DNA from 4 places in the Achromobacter sp. AONIH1 genome. Region 1 is predicted to be linked to each of the others. Evidence: predicted binding sites of a transcription regulator. Region 1 holds the regulator's gene; each other region holds the start of a gene.

Region 1 (3,205 bases):
CAGCCTGGAGCGCGGCGATCTGGATGTGGCGCTGCTCAAGCGCGAGCCCGGCGCCGGAATGGACACGGGCGCGGCCCTGGCCGCGTGGCCGGAGCACCTGCATTGGATCGCCGCCAGCGCCTTGCCGCTGCCCGATGTCGAGCCCGTGCCGCTGGTGGCGTTTCCGCAAGGCTGCATCTACCGCAACCGCGCCATCCATGCGCTGGAAGCGGCGGGCCGGCGCTGGCGCATCGCCTATGAAAGCCCCAACCTGCTGGGCCTGCAGGCGGCGCTGGCCGGCGGCCTGGGCGTCGCGCTGCTGGAGCGCCGCTGTCTGGCGCCCAACCTGCGCATCGTGGACGAGCATCTGCCGCCGGCGCCGCCCACCGAACTCGCGCTCTGCCTGGGCCGCGCGGCGCGCGAGCCGGCGCGCCAGGTGGCGCAGACGGTGCAGGCGTTCTGCGCAGCGCAGTGGCGCCAGCCCTCATCCTGAACGGGAACGGCTCCGCCGGACGGCCCAACGGCCGCAAGCCGCCAGGCGTGGAAAGGACACAGGCCGCCTGTGTGTGGAAGGAACCGCGCAGACAAAGACGCGAAAATCCACGCCGACCCATCCGCACAAAAACAAAAGCCACGGCAGGCGCCGTGGCTTCGTTGGATCAGGAACGGGGTCAGGCTACCGCGACCTGGATGACCGGATAGGTATTGGCCGCCGGCGCGCTGGGCTGTTCAGCCAGGGCGGCGGGAGGATTGACCGGAACGGCGATCGAGCGCACGTCGCAGACGCTGGAGCAACGACCGCCGGGCAGGTATTCCGTGGCGGTGGCTGCGCAACAGCCGCAACAGGTCGCCACGCCCAGCTCGAACTGCAGGTCGGCCAGCGTGGTAGCGCCCGCGTCCACGCTGGCGCGGACTTGGCGTTCGGTGATCGCGTTGCATACACAAATGTACATGAGAATAATTATCGAAAATTATTCTCGAACTGGCAAGCGGCTTGCGCAAAAAAAATTGCAACCGAGATGTCACGCAAGTGTTTGAAATCAGGGACGAATTTACAGTCATTCGTCCCTGATTTCAGCGAACCGAGGCCTGCGCCTTGCGCAGCGCCGCCGGCGCGATGCGCAGCGCCTCGCGGTATTTGGCCACCGTGCGCCGGGCGATCACGATGCCCTGGTCGGCCAGCTTTTCCATGATCTGACTGTCGGACAGCGGCTTGGCACGGTTCTCGTCCGCCACCATCTGCCGGATATGGGTCTGCACCGCCGTGGCCGAGGTGGCATCGCCGCCATCGGTCGACACCCCCGTCCCGAAGAAGCGCTTGAGCTCCAGCGTACCGAACGGGGTGAGCATGTACTTCTGCGTCGTGGCCCGCGAAATCGTGGATTCGTGCAGGCCCAGTTCGCCCGCGATGTCCTTCAGGATCAGCGGACGCATGGCCGCCGGCCCCTGGCTGAAGAAAGCCGTCTGGCGTTCGACGATGGCCTGGGACACGCGCAGGATGGTGTCGAAGCGCTGCTCGACGTTGCGGATCATCCACTTGGCCTGCTGCAACTGGGCCTGCAGGCCAGCGTGGGCCGATTCCTTCTGGTTGCCCAGCATCTGCGCATACAGGCCGTTGATCTGCAGGCGCGGTACGGCGGCGCTGTTGAGCGTGACCTGCCAGCCGCGCCGGGTTTTGCGCACGATCACGTCCGGCACGGCGTAGTCGGCGGCCGGCACGGTCCAGGCGCGTCCCGGACGCGGCTCCAGGCGCAGGATCAGGGCGTGCGCGGCGCGGAACCGGGTTTCGTCGCACCCCGCCGCCGCGCACAGACGGGCGACATTGCCGGTGGCCAGCAGCGGCAGGTGACGGGCGCAGATCTCGCGGGCGCAGGCCAGCGCCGCCGGGTCGGCCGCCTCGGGCAGGCGCGTGATGTCCGGGTGGCGCAATTGCAACAGCAGGCATTCCGCCATGTCCCGCGCGCCGATGCCGGGTGGATCGAAGGACTGCAGCAGCGACAGCGCCGCCTTCAGCTCGTCGATATCCGGCTCCAGCTCGGCCGGCAGCCAGCCCAGGATTTCCTCCAGCGGCGAGCCCAGGTAGCCGTTCTCGTCCAGCTCGTCGATCAGCAGGGCGGCCAATGCGGCGTCGCGCGGCGCCGCCCGGGTCAGCACCAGCTGGCCCAGCAGGTGCTCGCGCAGCGTGTCCGGCATGGCGGCCTCGGGCGGGCCGCCGTCCTCGTCTGGGTAGACCCCGCCGGAGCCGGGCATTTCCTCGATGGGCGCGTCGCGCTCGGCCGCCGGCTCGTCGTCCTGCACCGAGGACTCGCGTTCGGACTCTGCCTGCGCCTCGGGCGCCACGGGTTCGTCGTCGCGCTCGAGCAGCGGGTTGTCCGCCAGCACCTGCGAGATCTCGGCTTCCAGCTCGAGCGTGGACAACTGCAACAATCGGATCGATTGCTGCAGCTGTGGGGTCAGCGTCAGATGCTGACCGGGACGCAGTTCTAAAATCGGACGGGTCATAGGTACAATATTTTGCATGATGAATCAGACTTCGCCCGAGCGCGTTCGCCAGGATAGCCGCCTGATCGGCCAGACCCTGCTCAAACTTGCGCTTCCCAGACTCCTCCTGCGCGCGATCGTGATCGCCGTCGCCCTCATCATCTGGTATTTCGTCGCCAACTGGATACTGGACGCGGGCAAGCGCGTGAGCTTCGAATTCCTGCACTCGCTGGGCCAGCCCACGATGGACATGGTGCAGAAGTTCAGCCCCTACCTGTGGTGGGTCGGGGTCGGCATCTGGAGCCTCATCGTCTTCTTCGCGCTGCGCGCCTGGCTGAGCGCCAGCCTGGCCTCCGGCCGCGCCACGCCGGTGCAGACCGAGGTGCTGGCCGAACTGGCGCCGCAACTGTCCGACGAATCGCTGGGCGTGCTGCGCTGGACCTGGGGCGACCGCGAAGAACCCTTCACCGTGGGCGACCTGCGCCGCTCGCTGTCTGAAATCCGCCACAGCCGCATCGCCAAGATCGACATGGTGGCGCGTCAGGCCGAGATCCTGGAAGGCGGCGGCAAGCCCCGCGCCGGCTCCCGCGACGACGACGCACCGCGCCGCGAACCGCGCGCCGACCGCTACGTCGAGCCGCGCATCGGCCCCGCCCGATAAGCGACACCCTTCCGCGCAACCCGCCAGAAGCCGCCGTCCAGGCGGCTTTTGCATTTCAGTGCGCTGCCAGCAAGCCGCTCCTAT
Region 2 (3,205 bases), 110 kb from region 1:
CCCAGCGGCGCAGCGCGCGCACGACGATGTACAGCGCCAGCAGCGCGGCCAGCAAGCCCAGGCCCATGGCGCCATAGTTCGCCAGCAGGTCCAGCACGTCGTTGACCACGCCATGGAACAGGCCGCCCAGCAGCAGCGCCGAGCCGGCCCAGATCATCGCGCCGACCAGGTCGTACAGCAGGAAACGGCGCAAGCCGGTGCCCGTCAGGCCGGCCATGACGGTGGACAGCGCGCCCGCGCCCGGCAGGAACTTGCACACCAGCAGCGCGCGCACGCCGACGCGCAGGTACAGCCGCTGCGTCTGGCGGATGCAGGAATCCTGCGACAGCGACAGCTTGCAGACCACGCCAAGCAGGCGCGAACCGTAGCGCCGGCCCGCCAGGTACCAGAGGCTGTCGGCCAGCAGGCAGGCCAGCGTGGCCGCGATCCACGGCGCCAGCCAGCCGGCCGTGCCGGCCAGCGCGCCGGCGGCGATCAGCATGGGATAGGCGGGCACGGGCAGGCCGGCCTGTTCGATCAGGACGTTCCCGAACACCAACCAGGCGCCGTACTGCTCCAGCAGCAACTGTATGTCTTGCATCGTGTCTTCCGACGGGCCGCGCGGCGCGCGGCCGGGTTCAGGGACTGGCCGTCCCGCGAGGGGCGGGCCCGGTCCGGCACAGCGGGGCGGCGCCAGACGCGCGCGCCCGCGCCGGAATTTTAGGCGGCCCGGGCGGCCTTGCCAGCCCGGGCCGGTGGAACACTGCATTGCGCGGCGCGCCAGGATTTGAGCGCGCCGCCGTCCACCACCTGCAAAGCCGCACCACGATGGTGCCGACAATCCCCGCCGGCGTGCCTATAATCCTGCCCGGCCATCAGGTTTCCCCGACTTGCCGCGGGAACGCCGCATGGCATACAAATTGCTTCGCCATGGCAGGCCGCGAACCCGACCGTTCGGATGGGCGCGCCTGCCTGCGCCCCATCCGATGACCGATCCCAACACCACGCATCCGCCCGCTCGCCCCGGCTCGTCCGCCGGCGGCCGCAGCCATCGGGCGGCGAGGGGCCGCGCGCGCGGCGATCGCGTCCTTTCCCCATTCCCGTCCATCCCCGCGAAGGAGCCCCACGCATGAACTCCCTATTCCCCTCGTCCGCCCGCCGCGGCCTGCTCAAGCTGGCCGCCGCCGCCGGCGCGCTGATGCTGGCCGGCACGGTCCAGGCCCAGGCGCCCGAAAAGGTCAAGGTCGCCGCCATCTACACGGTGCCAGTCGAGCAGCAGTGGGTCTCGCGCATCCACAAGGCGCTGACCGCCGCCCGCGACCGCGGCGAGATCGACTACGCGTTCTCCGAGAACGTCACCAACGCCGACTACGAGCGCGTCATGCGCCAGTATGCCGAGCAGGGCAACAAGCTGGTGGTGGGCGAGGCCTTCGCGGTCGAGGCCGCCGCGCGCAAGGTCGCCAAGGACTATCCGCAGACCGCCTTCCTGATGGGTTCCTCGGGCAAGCCGCAGCAGCCCAACTTCGCGGTGTTCGACAACTACATCCAGGAGCCGGCCTACCTGACCGGCATGATCGCGGCCGGCATGAGCCAGACCGGCAAGATCGGCCTGGTGGGCGGCTACCCCATTCCCGAAGTGAACCGCCTGATGCAGGCCTTCATCGAAGGCGCGCGCGAGATCAGCCCCAAGGCCGAGTTCACCGTCACCTTCATCGGCTCCTGGTTCGATCCCCCGAAGGCCAAGGAAGCCGCCTTCGCCATGATCGACAAGGGCACCGACGTGCTCTACGCCGAGCGCTTCGGCGTGTCGGACGCCGCCAAGGAACGCGGCAAGCTGGCCATCGGCAACGTGATCGACACCCAGCCGCAGTACCCCGAGACCGTGGTGGCCTCGGCCCTGTGGAGCATGGAGCCGACCATCGACGCGGCGCTCAAGCAGGTCAAGGCCGGCGCCTTCAAGGCCGACGACTACGGCCAGTACTCGCTGATGAAGCACAAGGGCTCGTCGCTGGCGCCGCTGGGCACCTTCGCCGGCAAGATCCCGGCCGACCTGATCGCCAAGGTGGAAGCCAAACAGAAGGCCATCCTGGACGGCAGCTTCAGCGTCAAGGTCAACGACAAAGAACCCAAGTCCTCCGCGCGATGAGCCCGGCGCCGCTCGCCCTGCGACTGACGGGGATCACCAAGCGCTTCGGCAGCCTGACGGCCAACGACGACATCTCGCTCACGCTCGGACAGGGCGAGGTGCTGGCCCTGCTGGGCGAGAACGGCGCCGGCAAGTCCACGCTGGTGTCGATCCTGTTCGGCCACTACGTGGCCGACGCCGGCGCCATCGAGGTCTTCGGCCAGCCGTTGCCGCCAGGCCGGCCCGACGCGGCGCTGGCCGCGGGGGTCGGCATGGTGCACCAGCACTTCACGCTGGCCGACAACCTGACCGTGCTGGACAACATCATGGTGGGCACGGAATCGCTGTGGAAGCTGGCTTCCGGGCGGCGCCAGGCCCGCCGCAAGCTGGTCGAGCTGGGCCAGCGCTTCGGCCTGGGCGTGGATCCCGACGCGCGCGTCGGCACGCTGTCGGTGGGCGAGAAGCAGCGCGTTGAAATCCTGAAGGCGCTGTATCGCGGCGCGCGCGTCCTGATCCTGGACGAGCCCACCGCCGTGCTGACGCCGCAGGAAGTCGACGGCCTGTTCGCCACGCTGCGCGGTTTCGTGGACGAGGGCCTGGCCGTCATCTTCATTTCGCACAAGCTGGACGAAGTCATGGCGGTGTCGCGGCGCGTGGCCGTGCTGCGCCAGGGCAGGCTGGTGGCCGAGCGCGAAACCGCCGCCACCACGCCGGCCGAACTCGCCGAACTGATGGTGGGCCGCAAGGTCGCCATGCCGCACGCCGAGGCCGTGGCCGCCGCCGAGCAAGCGGCGCCGGTGATCGCGCTGTCGCAGGTGACAGTGCGCGACCGCGACGGCGCCACGCGCCTGGACAGCCTGGATCTGACCGTGCACCGGCACGAGATCGTGGCCATCGCCGGCGTGGCCGGCAACGGCCAGCAGGCGCTGGTGTCGGTGCTGACCGGCCTGCGCCAGCCCAGCGACGGCGCGATCCGGCTGGGACCGGAGCGCGCCCCCGCGCCCCGCACGCCCGCCGGCTGGACCGCCGCGCGCGTCGGCCGCATCCCGGAAGATCGCCACGGCGAAGGCATGATCGGCGACAGCCCGCTCTGGGAAAACG
Region 3 (3,205 bases), 230 kb from region 1:
ATGCGCCTGCCGCAGCAGCCCCTTGCTGCCCTGGCGGCGCGCGCCGGTGAAGGCCCCGTCTTCATAGCCGAAGAGTTCGGATTCGATCAGGCTTTCAGGCAGCGCCGCGCAGTTCACCGCCACGAACGGCCCGGCGGCGCGCCGGCTGCGCGCATGCATCTGGCGCGCGAACACTTCCTTGCCCGCGCCGGTTTCGCCCTGCAGCAGAATGGATACGCCGGCATCCATCAGGTGCACAGATCGACCCAGCGCGTCCAGCGCCGCCGCGTCCAGGCTGACGGCGGCTGGCGCGGGCGCGACGGCGCGGGGCTGACTGCGTTCAGGCGCCGGCACGACGCGCGGCGCGGGCGACGGCGGCAGGCTCAGCCGCGCGTGATAGACGGCGCCGTTGCGCGCCTGCACCCGGCCCGTGGCATCGGGCGCGTGCGTCAGCGCGTCTTCGAACAGGTCTTCATGGCGATACACGCCCAGCGCCGTGGCCGAGAGTTCCAGCGCCCGCAGCGCCAGCCGGTTGGCCCCGACCAGCAGGTCGCCCCGGAAGGCCAGCAGCGCCTCGCCCGGCGCCCCCAGCCCGGCCGGATCGGCATGCAGGCGCAGCACGGTGTCGCGCTCGTGCGCCTGCGCGAACAGGCGATGTTCGATCTGGTCCACGGCGGCACGCACCAGGGCCAGCGCATCGGGCCGGATGCCGCCCGCCTGGCTGGACAGGTCCAGCACGCCCAGGATCCGTCCCTGGCTGTCGCACACCGGCACCGCCGCGCAGGTCAGGATGCGGTTGGGCTCGAAATAGTGCTCGGCCCCGTGCACGACGATGGAACGGCCCTCGACCAGCGCCGTGCCGATGGCATTGGTGCCAGCCGCGGCCTCGTCCCAGGGAGAGCCGGGCATCAGGGCGATGCGCGATGCGCGCTGGGCGAAATCCAGGTCGCCGCCGCAATCCAGCACCAGGCCGCGCGAATCGGACAGGATCACCAGGCCGCCCTGCCCGTGCGCACGCTTGCGCAGCTCGGCCATGACAGGATCGGACATGCGGCGCAGCGCCTCGTTGCGCTCGCGGGCCTCGCGCAGCTCGGCCTGGGTCAGCGGTTCGGCGGGGCGCAGGCCGCGCATGTCGAAACCCAGGTCGGCGCAGCGCCGCCACGAACGCAGGATCGGCTCGGCGACCATGCCGCCGGGCACCGCGCCCTGCTGATTGAACAGCAGGCGCGCTTGCGTCAGCGACTGCCGACGGGTCTGGATGGCCATGCATGTCTCCTTGAGCGGCGTTCTGCGACACCTGTTGCGCGACGTTGTCGCAAAACGCGACAGCGCCGGGACGGACTTGCGCCGTCCGCGCCTGCGGGAGGCGCGCGCAAGCCTACTTTCGCACGCGGTCCGCGCGCTTGTCCAGCCGCGTCCCCGGTTGGCACGCGGATTGCTTGAGAGCATGCAGGCAGGCTGCCGCCGCCATTCCCGCTGCATCAACCCGCTGCATAAAAACACTTACGGAGACTAGCAATGGACATCGCGACCCGCGTCACCCCCGACACCTATGGCACGCGCATCGACATCAAGCCGCAGTACGACAATTTCATCGACGGACGCTGGCAGAAGCCGGCTGACGGCGAATACTTCGACAACCTCACCCCGGTCACCGGCCAGCTGCTGACGCGCAACGCCCGCTCCAAGGAGCGCGACATCGAGATGGCGCTGGACGCCGCGCACCGCGCCGCGCCCAAGTGGGCCACCACCGCGCCGGCCGAGCGCGCGCGCATGCTGCTGCGCATCGCCGACGCGATGGAAGCCAACCTGGAGCGCCTGGCCACGGCCGAGACCTGGGACAACGGCAAGCCCATCCGCGAGGCCCGCGCCGCCGACATCCCGCTGGCGATCGACCATTTCCGCTACTTCGCCTCGGCCATCCGCAGCCAGGAGGGAGGGCTGTCCGAGATCGATCACGACACGGTGGCCTATCACTTCAACGAGCCGCTGGGCGTGGTCGGGCAGATCATCCCGTGGAACTTCCCCATCCTGATGGCCGCGTGGAAGCTCGCCCCGGCGCTGGCCGCCGGCAACTGCGTGGTGCTCAAGCCGGCCGAGCAGACGCCGCTGGGCATCATGCTGCTGGCCGAGCTGGTCGCCGACATCCTGCCGCCGGGCGTGCTCAATGTCGTCACCGGCTTCGGCCTGGAAGCGGGCAAGCCGCTGGCCTCCAGCAAGCGCATCGCCAAGATCGCCTTCACCGGCGAGACCACCACCGGCCGCCTCATCATGCAGTACGCGTCGCAGAACATCATCCCGGTGACGCTGGAACTGGGCGGCAAGTCGCCCAACATCTTCTTCGACAACGTCGCCGCCGAGGACGACGACTTCTTCGACAAGGCCGTCGAAGGCTTCGTGATGTTCGCGCTCAACCAGGGCGAGGTCTGCACCTGCCCCAGCCGAGCGCTGATCCAGGAATCAATCTACGAGAAGTTCATGGAGCGCGCGCTCAAGCGCGTGGCGGCGATCAAGCAGGGCAATCCGCTGGACGCCGACACCATGCTGGGCGCGCAGGCGTCGAGCGAGCAGCTGGAAAAAATCCTGTCCTACCTGGACATCGGCAAGCAGGAAGGCGCGCAGGTGCTGGCCGGCGGCGCGCGCGCGCAGCTGGCGGGCGCGCTGGAGCACGGCTACTTCGTGCAGCCCACGGTGTTCAAGGGCCACAACAAGATGCGCATCTTCCAGGAAGAGATCTTCGGCCCGGTGGTGGCCGTGACCACCTTCAAGGACGCCGAGGACGCGCTCAGCCAGGCCAACGACACGCTCTACGGACTGGGCGCGGGCGTCTGGTCGCGCGACGTCAACACCTGCTACCGCATGGGCCGCGGCATCAAGGCCGGCCGCGTCTGGACCAACTGCTACCACGCCTATCCGGCGCACGCGGCGTTCGGCGGCTACAAGCAATCCGGCATCGGGCGCGAGAACCACAAGATGATGCTCAACCACTACCAGCAGACCAAGAACCTGCTGGTGAGCTACTCGCCAAAGAAGCTGGGCTTCTTCTGATCCGGCGACAGCGGCGGCGGCGTCGCGGCCGCCGCCCGCCCGGTCCAAGGCAAGCGCCGCGGACCGGGTCCGCAACGCGCGACCGGAGACACGCCATGCCCGAAGCCACGCCGCGCGTGGTCGCCACCGACGCGGCCCGCGACCTGATCGCCACGCTGCGGGCCAAGCACGGCCCGCT
Region 4 (3,205 bases), 1.5 Mb from region 1:
GTCGGGTCGCGTTCCGTGGCCAGCGCCTGCGCGATCAGGGGCAGCCGCGAGGGATCGTTGGTCTGTTGCAGGCGGCGCGCGGCGGCCAGCCGAGAGCCGGCATCGGCCGCGTGCAGCTGCGCGCCGGCCAGCGCTGCCTCGATGGCGCGGCGCAGGCGGTTGTTGATGCCGATGGACGCGGATCCCGCCGGCAGGTCCAGCGCGGCGCCGCTGGCCGGGTCGGTGGCGCGGGCGCCATCACCGATCAGCACGCGGCCGTCCGGCGCCGCGTAGAGCTGGTCGGCGCCCAAGGCCCGCAGCACAGCCGCGCCCTCGCCGCCGGGCAGCGCGCCCAGCGCGGCGATCGCACGCAGCCTGGCGTCGGTATCGTCGCCCGCCAGCGGCGCCAGCAGGTCCTGGCCGACGCCGGCCGCCGCCACGGGCAGCGCCGGCCAGGCCAGGAACATGGCGAGCAGGAGACGACGCAGGTAGCGTGCGATCGCAGCGTTGCGCATGGCGGCCGTCTCCCTCAGAGGCCCTGCTTGCCTTCGTTGCCCGGGATATACGGGCTCCAGGGCTGGGCGCGGATCGGACCCTTGCTCTTCCAGACCACGTTGAACTGGCCGTCGGCCTTGATCTCGCCGATGTACACCGGCTTGTGCAGGTGGTGGTTGGTCTTGTCCATCATGATCTTGAAGCCGCTGGGCGAGCTGAACGTCTGGCCGCCCATGGCCGCGATGACCTTGTCCACGTCCGTACTCTTGGCCTGCTCGACGGCCTGCTTCCACATGTGGATGCCGATGTAGGTCGCCTCCATCGGATCGTTGGTGACCACGGTCGCGGCGTTGGGCAGGTTCTTGGCCTTGGCGTAGGCCTTCCACTTGGCGATGAAGTCGGTGTTGACCGGGGTCTTGATCGACTCGAAATAGTTCCAGGCCGCCAGGTGGCCGACCAGCGGCTTGGTGTCCACGCCGCGCAGTTCCTCTTCGCCCACCGAGAAGGCGACCACCGGCACGTCGGTGGCCTTCAGGCCGGCGTTGCCCAGTTCCTTGTAGAAGGGCACGTTGGAGTCGCCGTTGATGGTGGAGATGACGGCGGTCTTGCCGCCGGTGGCGAACTTCTTGATGTTGGCGACGATGGTCTGGTAGTCGGAATGGCCGAAGGGCGTGTAGACCTCGTCGATGTCGCTGTCCTTCACGCCTTTGGAATGCAGGAAGGCGCGCAGGATCTTGTTGGTGGTGCGCGGGTACACGTAGTCGGTGCCCAGCAGCACGAAGCGCTTGGCCCCGCCGCCGTCCTCGCTCATCAGGTACTCGACGGCGGGTATGGCCTGCTGGTTGGGCGCGGCGCCGGTGTAGAACACGTTCTTCTCCAGTTCCTCGCCTTCGTACTGCACCGGATAGAACAGCAGGCCGTTCAGCTCCTTGAACACCGGCAGCACCGATTTACGCGACACCGAGGTCCAGCAGCCGAACACCACCGCCACCTTGTCCTGCGCCAGCAGCTGGCGCGACTTCTCGGCGAACAGCGGCCAGTTCGAGGCCGGATCGACCACCACGGGCTCCAGCTTCCTGCCCATGACGCCGCCCTTGGCGTTGATCTCATCGATCGCCATCAGCGCCACGTCCTTGAGCGAGGTCTCCGAGATCGCCATCGTGCCGGACAGGGAATGCAGGATGCCGACCTTGATCGTGTCTTCGGCGGCATGGACCGAGGGCATCCAGCCGGCCAGGGCCAGCAGGCTCACGGCGGTCAGTTGCTTGAGGGCTAGTCTGCGTTTCATGGGGACTCCTGGGTAGGTTGCGCCGGCATTGCCGGCATGAAATGGACAGGGCCTGTACCGCGCCTCGCCAGGACATCAAAGCAAGACCCGTGCCAGCCGCGCCGGAGGCGGCGGCGCGGCGGGGCCGCTATATGTAGGCGGGAAGGGCGGGGCGCGGGAACGATGCGGCGGAGCGGCTTGCTCAATCTGGTGCCGCGTGCACAAAACAGGTGCGTGATCTGCGCGGCGCTGGTGCGCGCCGGCGCCGCGACGGCGCGCCGCGCCTTGTGGCCGCGCGGGATGTCGTGGCAGGGAAACAGGGGGAAAACGCGCTGCGGGCGCGGACATGGCATGCCGCTTGCTTGGGAATCCGTACTTGCATACCAGAGAGGATTCCAGCATGAACGCCGCAGCAACTCAGTTCGACACCGCCGGTTGGACCATCGCGCAATGGCAGGCCGCCTATTTCGCGGGCGCCCGGCCCGAGGCGCTGCTGGCCGGCCACGCCGCCGCGCCGGACGCGCCCGCCGACAATGCCTGGATCCTGCGGGTCGACGGCCAGGCGCTGGCGCGCCAGCTGGACGAACTGGCGCGGCTGCTGGCGGCGGCGGACGGCGACCTGTCGCGCCTGCCGCTGTATGGCGTGCCCTACGCGGTCAAGGACAACATCGACGTCGCGGGCTGGCCGACCACCGCCGCCTGCCCCGCGTTCGCCTACACGCCCGACGAGGATGCCGGCGTGGTGCGGCGCCTGCGCGCCGCCGGCGCCATCCTGATCGGCAAGACCAATCTGGACCAGTTCGCCACCGGCCTGGTGGGCACGCGTTCGCCGCACGGCGCGGTGGCCAACGCGTTTCGGCCCGAGTACATCAGCGGCGGATCGAGTTCGGGCTCGGCCTCGGTGGTGGCGCGCGGACTGGCGGCGTTCTCGCTGGGCACCGACACGGCCGGCTCGGGACGCGTGCCGGCGGGCTTCAACAACATCGTCGGACTCAAGCCCACGCGCGGCTGGCTCAGCGCCGCCGGCGTGGTGCCGGCCTGCCGCACGCTGGACTGCGTGTCGGTGTTCGCCTTGACGGTCGACGACGCCTTGCGCGTGGCCGACATCGCCGGCGGCTACGACGCGCGCGATCCCTACTCGCGGCCCGTGCCGGCCGGCACGGCCCGTCCCTGGCCGGCGCGGCCGCGTTTCGCGGTGCCGGACAAGCTGGAGTTCCACGGCGACGCCGAGGCCGAGGCCGCCTTCGACGCGGCGCTGCGTGAGGTGCGAGCCACCGGCGCCGAGCTGCGGACCGTCGATTTCTCGCCCTATGCCGAGCTGGCCGCGCTGCTGTACCAGGGGCCGTGGGTGGCCGAGCGGTTCGCGGCGGTCGAGGCCTTGTGGCGCGAGCAGCCGGGCGTGATCGACCCGGTGGTGCGCGGCATCGTCGAAGAGGCCGGGCGCTACAGCGCGCTGGACGCCTT

The links. The regulator sigma-54, encoded in region 1, starts transcription at its own class of promoters, with help from an activator protein. The targets are predictions, from matches to a motif close to TGGCANGNAANCTGCTTT.
Region 2: the regulator sigma-54 is predicted to act here: its motif matches at 889-906, upstream of C2U31_RS05170 (BMP family protein).
Region 3: the regulator sigma-54 is predicted to act here: its motif matches at 1,404-1,421, upstream of adh (aldehyde dehydrogenase).
Region 4: the regulator sigma-54 is predicted to act here: its motif matches at 1,840-1,857, upstream of urtA (urea ABC transporter substrate-binding protein).

The regions. Positions count from the first base shown of each region.
Region 1 covers NZ_CP026124.1:1,225,585-1,228,789, reverse strand. Annotated here, with positions in the region: gene C2U31_RS05680 (LysR substrate-binding domain-containing protein) at 1-472, shown strand, start outside; gene C2U31_RS05675 (bacterioferritin-associated ferredoxin) at 651-932, opposite strand; gene rpoN (RNA polymerase factor sigma-54) at 1,054-2,499, opposite strand; gene C2U31_RS05665 (hypothetical protein) at 2,498-3,121, shown strand.
Region 2 covers NZ_CP026124.1:1,118,040-1,121,244, reverse strand. Annotated here, with positions in the region: gene C2U31_RS05175 (DedA family protein/thiosulfate sulfurtransferase GlpE) at 1-580, opposite strand, end outside; gene C2U31_RS05170 (BMP family protein) at 1,109-2,125, shown strand; gene C2U31_RS05165 (ABC transporter ATP-binding protein) at 2,122-3,205, shown strand, end outside.
Region 3 covers NZ_CP026124.1:1,455,581-1,458,785, reverse strand. Annotated here, with positions in the region: gene C2U31_RS06725 (sigma-54-dependent Fis family transcriptional regulator) at 1-1,245, opposite strand, end outside; gene adh (aldehyde dehydrogenase) at 1,498-3,027, shown strand; gene C2U31_RS06715 (DUF779 domain-containing protein) at 3,123-3,205, shown strand, end outside.
Region 4 covers NZ_CP026124.1:6,333,087-6,336,291, reverse strand. Annotated here, with positions in the region: gene urtB (urea ABC transporter permease subunit UrtB) at 1-494, opposite strand, end outside; gene urtA (urea ABC transporter substrate-binding protein) at 509-1,762, opposite strand; gene atzF (allophanate hydrolase) at 2,142-3,205, shown strand, end outside.